Regions from separate parts of the Peribacillus sp. NPDC058075 genome, predicted to be linked through region 3. Evidence: riboswitches for the same ligand, from Rfam matches in the RefSeq annotation. Region 3 holds a riboswitch; each other region holds the start of a gene.
What was found. A riboswitch is a leader RNA that binds a small molecule or an ion and turns the genes downstream of it on or off. The one in region 3 is predicted to bind S-adenosylmethionine.

Region 1: it holds a riboswitch for S-adenosylmethionine, as region 3 does, so the genes downstream of both, ACFVS1_RS07135 (bifunctional homocysteine S-methyltransferase/methylenetetrahydrofolate reductase) here and ACFVS1_RS16225 (methionine biosynthesis PLP-dependent protein) in region 3, are expected to answer to the same signal.
Region 2: it holds a riboswitch for S-adenosylmethionine, as region 3 does, so the genes downstream of both, ACFVS1_RS17800 (5-methyltetrahydropteroyltriglutamate--homocysteine S-methyltransferase) here and ACFVS1_RS16225 (methionine biosynthesis PLP-dependent protein) in region 3, are expected to answer to the same signal.

What each region holds. Positions count from the first base shown of each region.
Region 1 covers NZ_JBHVSL010000001.1:1,406,751-1,409,019, reverse strand. Annotated here, with positions in the region: gene ACFVS1_RS07135 (bifunctional homocysteine S-methyltransferase/methylenetetrahydrofolate reductase) at 1-956, opposite strand, end outside; SAM riboswitch class I at 1,061-1,159, opposite strand; gene ACFVS1_RS07130 (MOSC domain-containing protein) at 1,271-1,921, opposite strand.
Region 2 covers NZ_JBHVSL010000002.1:18,361-20,629, forward strand. Annotated here, with positions in the region: gene ACFVS1_RS17790 (glycerol-3-phosphate responsive antiterminator) at 1-192, opposite strand, end outside; gene ACFVS1_RS17795 (hypothetical protein) at 365-793, opposite strand; SAM riboswitch class I at 950-1,051, shown strand; gene ACFVS1_RS17800 (5-methyltetrahydropteroyltriglutamate--homocysteine S-methyltransferase) at 1,134-2,237, shown strand.
Region 3 covers NZ_JBHVSL010000001.1:3,261,869-3,264,137, forward strand. Annotated here, with positions in the region: gene fumC (class II fumarate hydratase) at 1-676, opposite strand, end outside; SAM riboswitch class I at 1,005-1,118, shown strand; gene ACFVS1_RS16225 (methionine biosynthesis PLP-dependent protein) at 1,205-2,269, shown strand, end outside.

The DNA of each region.
Region 1 (2,269 bases), 1.9 Mb from region 3:
CTTTCCGTTTTAGCCTTTTCGTACAGTGGAAGCTCCAATTCTCTATCGTTCACTTCAATTATTTCTATTTCGCGGGATTTCGTAACTTTCTCTTTTACAGGAGCAAAACTTCCGATCGCATTCTTTACAGCTTGGATATGCAGTGGAGTCGTTCCACAGCACCCGCCTATGATAGAAGCACCTTGCTCACGAAGTTCCAAGGCACTTGACCCAAAGTATTCCGGCACGGCTTTATAGACGAGCCTTCCATCCACATAATCAGGAAGGCTGGCATTAGGGTATATGGCAATCGATGCTTCCTTCGGCAAACTCACTTCTTCCAAGGCACGGATCATATGATGTGGACCAAGACGGCAATTCACCCCAACAACATCGGCACCCAGTTGCTCGAGTTTTTGAAAGGCTTCATTTAAATGGATTCCATTTTGAAGATTACCCAGTTCATGCATCGAAACATTTGCGATGATCGGCAGTCCAGTTTCATTTTTCACGATTTGCAGGACGGTTTCCAGCTCTTCCAGGTCATAAAAGGTTTCCAAGAGAATTCCATCCGGGTTTTCCATCAACAGACTGTATAGCTGTTCACGAAAACCCCGTTTAATCTCTTCCATGCTTAAATCCGATTTCCTGATACTCCGCTGTGCCCCTATGGTACCGAAGACATACGCCTTTCCTTTTGCCGCTTTTTTAGCTAGAATGACTCCCTGGCGGTTGATTCTGTTAACTTCATCTTCAAGACCATACCGTTTCAATTTGTTGAAATTAGCTCCGTATGTATTTGATTGAAGGATATCTGCACCAGCTTCCAGATAGGCACGGTGGATGGACTCTATTTGATTTGGATTCGTGCAGTTTAATTCCTCATAACATTGATCGATGCCATTTGAGTACAATAAGGTCCCCATTGCCCCTTCCCCAACCAACATTCTTTCTTTCACTTCTTTACGAAAATTCATCATTACACCCTCTCTCAAAAACAGTCCTGTTTTTGTCGTATTTTATGAGTATGAGAGAAAAGAAAAAAAAACCTTCTCAAAGAAGAAGGTTTTTTGAAACATTCTCCTCATCTATCAAGCTCTGCTTGCTGGATTTAGCACCTTTGCCTAAGCTGGTTGCTGAGGTTTCTTCGGGCCAGTCCCTCCACCTCTCTCGATAAGATCCATTTATATAATTTTCACAAGATTTCAAAATTAGATTATATTTAATTTACATTAATAATCTGTCAATTTCAATACCTGATCGACATTTTTTTCACTTTTGCAAAAATGATTCAATCTTTTGCGGGTTTAACCCTCTTCAAGATTCTTTGTTTCCAGTCTTCCGCTAACGAGTCTAGAGTAAGTAAAGCCTTAGCGCCTTCCAGGTCATCTCGTTTATGTAGGATTACCTCTGTTGCATAATGAACTGAAATTTTTTCTTGCAAACGATCTATTAGCACGATTTCGTTTTGCTTATTTATCGTTCCTTCTTGAAGTACTCTTGCAAAATAACCAGTGAAACTCGTTTTCAGCACAAGTTCCAAAAACTTAGGTTCTTGATTAAAGTGGGAAATGGTCGAACAAGGTATCCTCCCCTGGTTAATTTGCACAATCACTTCGCCTATTTGATATATATCGCCGATATACGTGTCTTCTTCCCTCATCCCCTCTACGGTTAAATTTTCACCGAATGCTGGGATATCAAGCTTTTTAGAGAATTTTTCATTCCATAATGAATAATGCTCAAAGGGGTAAAAGCACAAAGCCCGATCAGGACCTCCATGGAACTCTACATTACCTATCCCATCACCATTTATGCCTGATTTAGTCACTGTCACATGATCATGTACTTGTTTATCCATGGCTGAAAAGATATCGACATTCGAAAAAATTTCCTGTTTCGGCTTTCCGGCATGAAGTGATTTGATTTTTCCATTTTCCATTTGCATCTTCCATTCCTATTTAATTTATATCATCCTATATGTATAAATTATACTAAAAATCCATTTATTCTGTAGCTTTTTAAAAGTATTTGAAGTGAAAAAGCCACATAATCCGTTAAATGGACAAAATATCATTGATTTCCAGAAAAATTCATAGGTTAGTTTCAGTAATTTAGTTGCTATTTCAGAATTAAATATGGTAGAATATGAACACAATATATAGTCGAAAACTACAACCGTTCGCCTATATGTTGATTTTCACGATTGAATTCCTCATTGTCGCTCTTTAGGGAGCGAATTTTTTTGCCTCCATTTCCATCCATTTATTTTCTTTTATTCCATCCATAC
Region 2 (2,269 bases), on a different contig from region 3:
CTCATCACTTCTTATGCCATGGATCAAATCGACATGATAAATCATTTTCTTATTATGCTGCTTTGCCATCATACTTACATTTTTCAATTGTGATATATGCAAATCAAGAAACACACCTATTTCATAGGAGCTTTCTAGAAATCTTTCAAAATCCTTCATGCTTGCTGAAGCAGGTAAAATCTTTTGATCCATCATTATCCTCCTCATTCCCAGAAAAACTCAAAACTTCAAGTTATTTAGTATATTTTAAAGAGCTTGATTTATCAATCACATTTTTTTCATGACCAATCTCACCATAACACTAACATACCTGGCACTCCCTTTATAGATTGCGGATAAGGTTGTATGTAAAATATCCCTTAACTCATAATGAGAGTTTCATTTTCAATGCACCTTCGACAAGTTCATACGATTTAATTGTGCCCACTGGAATTTTTCTCACGATGTCCCAAGCATTAACATTCATTTTGATCGCTCTTTTTTCATATTCAAAAAATGGCGGTCTGTTAAATATCCTTTGGTTGATGAAATTCCTGTCAATTGGTTCCATTTCCACTAATTCAAATGATATCGTTCTTTTTTCCACAGAAACCGGTTTTAATGTAATCCGGAAAGCTACGTTTTTCTTAAACATCATTTTTTTCACTTCCATCGTTCCGGAAAGCACAATATGCTTTGGCGTAATCTCGACTTTAATATCCGGACCAGAGGATTTCATTTTTATGATTCTCTCTATCATAGCTTCAGTAACCGTTATCGGTATGCCATTTTTGAATGGATTGAATGTACTCATCCTCGCATTCCCTCCCTACTCAAAGCATATGCCGGGTTCCCCGATGCAGTTAACATTTCTGCCCAAATTAATAATCGGTAAATTCTAAATTTTCCACCTTCAACGCTTGACCTTTGTACAAACTACCTGTATAGTCATACTTAATTCAATAGACAACTCTTATCAAGAGAGGTGGAGGGACTGGCCCTTTGATGCCTCAGCAACAGACGATTCATGTACTGTGCTAATTCCAGAAGTGTAAAAACTTGAAGATAAGAAGAGTATATAGCTTCGTTGCCTACACCTCTTCTTATTTTTAAGAAGAGGTTTTTTATTTTTAAAGAGAAAGAAGGAATGCAACATGTCAATCACATTAACGAAAGCGCCATTCAGGGCCGACCACGTTGGAAGTTTATTAAGACCAGAACGTTTACATATTGCCAGAAAGAACTATAAGGAAGGTACCATTTCAGCAGAGCGTCTTCGTGAAGTTGAGACCGAAGAAATCAATCGGATTGTCGAAAAACAAATTGAAGTTGGATTAGAGGCCGTTACCGACGGTGAGTTCAGACGAACATGGTGGCACTTCGACTTCCTCGAACATTTAAATGGCATCGAGGGATATGTGACTGAAAAAGGTCTCACGTTCGATGGTGTGGAAACAGAGAGATATAACGTTCGCAATACCGGGAAGGTTTCATTCAATCCTGAACATCCCTTCATCCGTGATTTCATTGAATTGAACAAAATCGTGAACGGACGTGCCGTGGCCAAGCAAACCATTCCCAGTCCGAATCAATTATTTGCTGCAGGCATTCATAATGAAGACGTCTACCCTGATATTGAAGACTATGCAAATGATATCATCAAGGCGTATCAGCATGCTTTGAAAGCCTTTTATGAAGCAGGTGTGCGTTATCTTCAATTGGATGATGTTTATATTGCCAGACTTTCAGCTCCGGATTTCCAGTTCAAAGATGGAAAATATACGAGGGAACAGTTAATCGACCTTGCACTTCGCGTAATTAATGGCGCATTGGAAGGAAAACCAGAAGACCTTGTCGTCACCACACACCTCTGTCGTGGGAACTACCAGTCAACTTGGGCGTTTGAAGGAAGCTATGCCCGTATCGCCCCAACTTTATTGGCAAAAGAAAAAGTCGATGGATTCTTCCTGGAATATGACGATCAACGCTCAGGGGATTTCAAACCATTGGAATTCATTCCAAATGGCGGGGCACGGGTCGTACTGGGTGTCGTCACTTCAAAAAATGGAGAAATCGAAGACAAGGAAGCAGTCAGGGCTCGCATCAAGGAGGCATCAGACTTCGTTCCTCTCGAACAATTATGCTTAAGCCCGCAATGCGGCTTTGCCTCCACCCATCACGGCAACAAGCTGACCGAAGACCAGCAATGGGAAAAACTGAAATTCGTTGTTGATGTAGCAAAAGAAGTATGGGAATGATTCATCTTTACATGTAACGTAAAAGCTAGGCA
Region 3 (2,269 bases):
CTAGAGCAAGGTTCAATAATTTTTGGCTGCTTTCCTCAATCATCGCTAGATCTTTATCGAGCATCGCTTTCCAACCGGAAATTTCTTGTCCTAATGTTAATGGTGTAGCATCTTGAAGATGTGTCCGGCCAATTTTCACGACATCCCAAAATTCTTTTTCTTTTGTATCGAATGTATCACGAAGTGCTTTGATGGCAGGAACCAATTTTTCAGCGACTTCCATAAAGGCTGCAATATGCATGGCGGTCGGAAAAGTATCATTTGAGCTTTGTGCCTTGTTAACATCATCATTCGGGTGAAGGGTTTCGGATTCACCATTTTCTTTTAACCATTCATTCCCTTTGTTGGCGACCACTTCATTCACGTTCATATTACTTTGCGTGCCGCTTCCCGTTTGCCAAACTACAAGCGGGAAATGTTCATCAAGCGTACCTTCAAGGATTTCCCCGCAAATCTTGACGATGGCGTTCTTTTTAACCTCGGAAAGATCACCAAGATCATAGTTCACCTTTGCCGCAGCTTGTTTAACGTATGCAAATGCACGAACTAATTCAATCGGCATTTTTTCGTTACCGATTTTGAAATTGTTGCGGCTTCTCTCAGTTTGTGCTCCCCAATATTTATCAGCAGGAACTTTCACTTCACCCATCGTATCTCGTTCGATTCTGTATTCCATGTGTTCTCCTCCTATGTTTGCACTATTCATTGAAGACCCTTTGCATATGAAATGAATAATGTCGGATTATTCTTTCTCTCCATACATTGTACAAACTTTATTATTTTAAAGCAAAAATATCCCGCTGACCCTTTCCATTTTTTCTGAATAATCCATGTTCCCTTCATGTTTATATGAAAATTCGATTATTCTTTTTAGAGACATAAAGTGTAGACACCTCTAGGCTCCAATTGACCTGGTCATGAACATCCAAGCATTATCACTCCCAAAATGCCCTTGACAGTATTTTGTATATATAGTAAATTCAAAAGAAATTGAATAATCTAAACTCTTATCGAGAGAGGTAGAGGGAATGGCCCGATGACACCTCAGCAACCTTCATTTGTTTCAAACCAATGAAAAGGTGCTAATTCCACAAGTTTGTGAACTTGGAAGATAAGAAGAATGACTCGTCCCTACTTAATCAAAGTCTTCTTCTTAAAGAAGACTTTTTTTTATTTTATATAACTCAAAGGAGCAGTGAAAACCATGTACAAAACTGAAACTTATCTTGCTCAATTAGGAAATCGCAGCGAAACGGCGACAGGAACAGTCAATCCGCCGGTATATTTTTCAACAGCTTTTCGTCACGAAGGAATTGGCCAATCTACAGGATTCGACTACACAAGGACAGGAAACCCTACACGCCAGCTATTGGAGCGATCCATCGCCGATTTGGAAAAAGGAGACCAAGGTTATGCCTGCAGTTCAGGAATGGCCGCCATCTCCACCATTCTCGCCCTTTTTAAATCCGGGGATGCCTGGATTGTCAGCGAAGATCTTTATGGCGGTACATATCGTCTGTTAGAACAAGGTTTTAAAAAATGGGGATTGCAGTGTGACTATGTAAACACTTGTTGTTTGGAGGATATCGAAAAAGCCATCACTCCTCACACGAAAGCCATCTTCATCGAAACTCCCACTAACCCCCTTATGCAGCAAACGGACATTAGTGCCGTTGCCGCATTGGCCAAACGATATAATTTATTGTTAATCGTTGATAACACTTTTTACACGCCTCTTATTCAACAACCCATCCTGCTTGGAGCGGATATTGTGATTCACAGTGCAACCAAGTATCTCGGTGGTCATAATGATGTGCTCGCAGGACTGATCGTTGCTAGCGGCGCTGAATTATGCGATGCCCTTGCCTTCCATCATAATGGCACTGGAGCTGTCTTGAGCCCATTTGATTCTTGGCTGTTGATGCGCGGAATGAAAACCCTGGCATTGCGGATGGAGCGTCATGAAAAGAATGCCAAGATACTTGTAGATTACTTATCGGAACATGATTGTGTCACGGATGTATTGTATCCCGGCAGAGGCGGCATGATTTCTTTCCGCATCATTGATGAATCGGCGGTCAACCCATTTTTACAATCGCTCTCATTAATTTCCTTTGCAGAAAGCCTTGGAGGGGTTGAAAGCTTCATCACCTATCCTGCCACACAAACACATGCCGATATACCGCTTGAAGTCAGAACGGCAAATGGGGTTTGTAATCGCCTGCTCCGCTTCTCAGTTGGCATCGAGGATAGCGATGATTTAATCGGT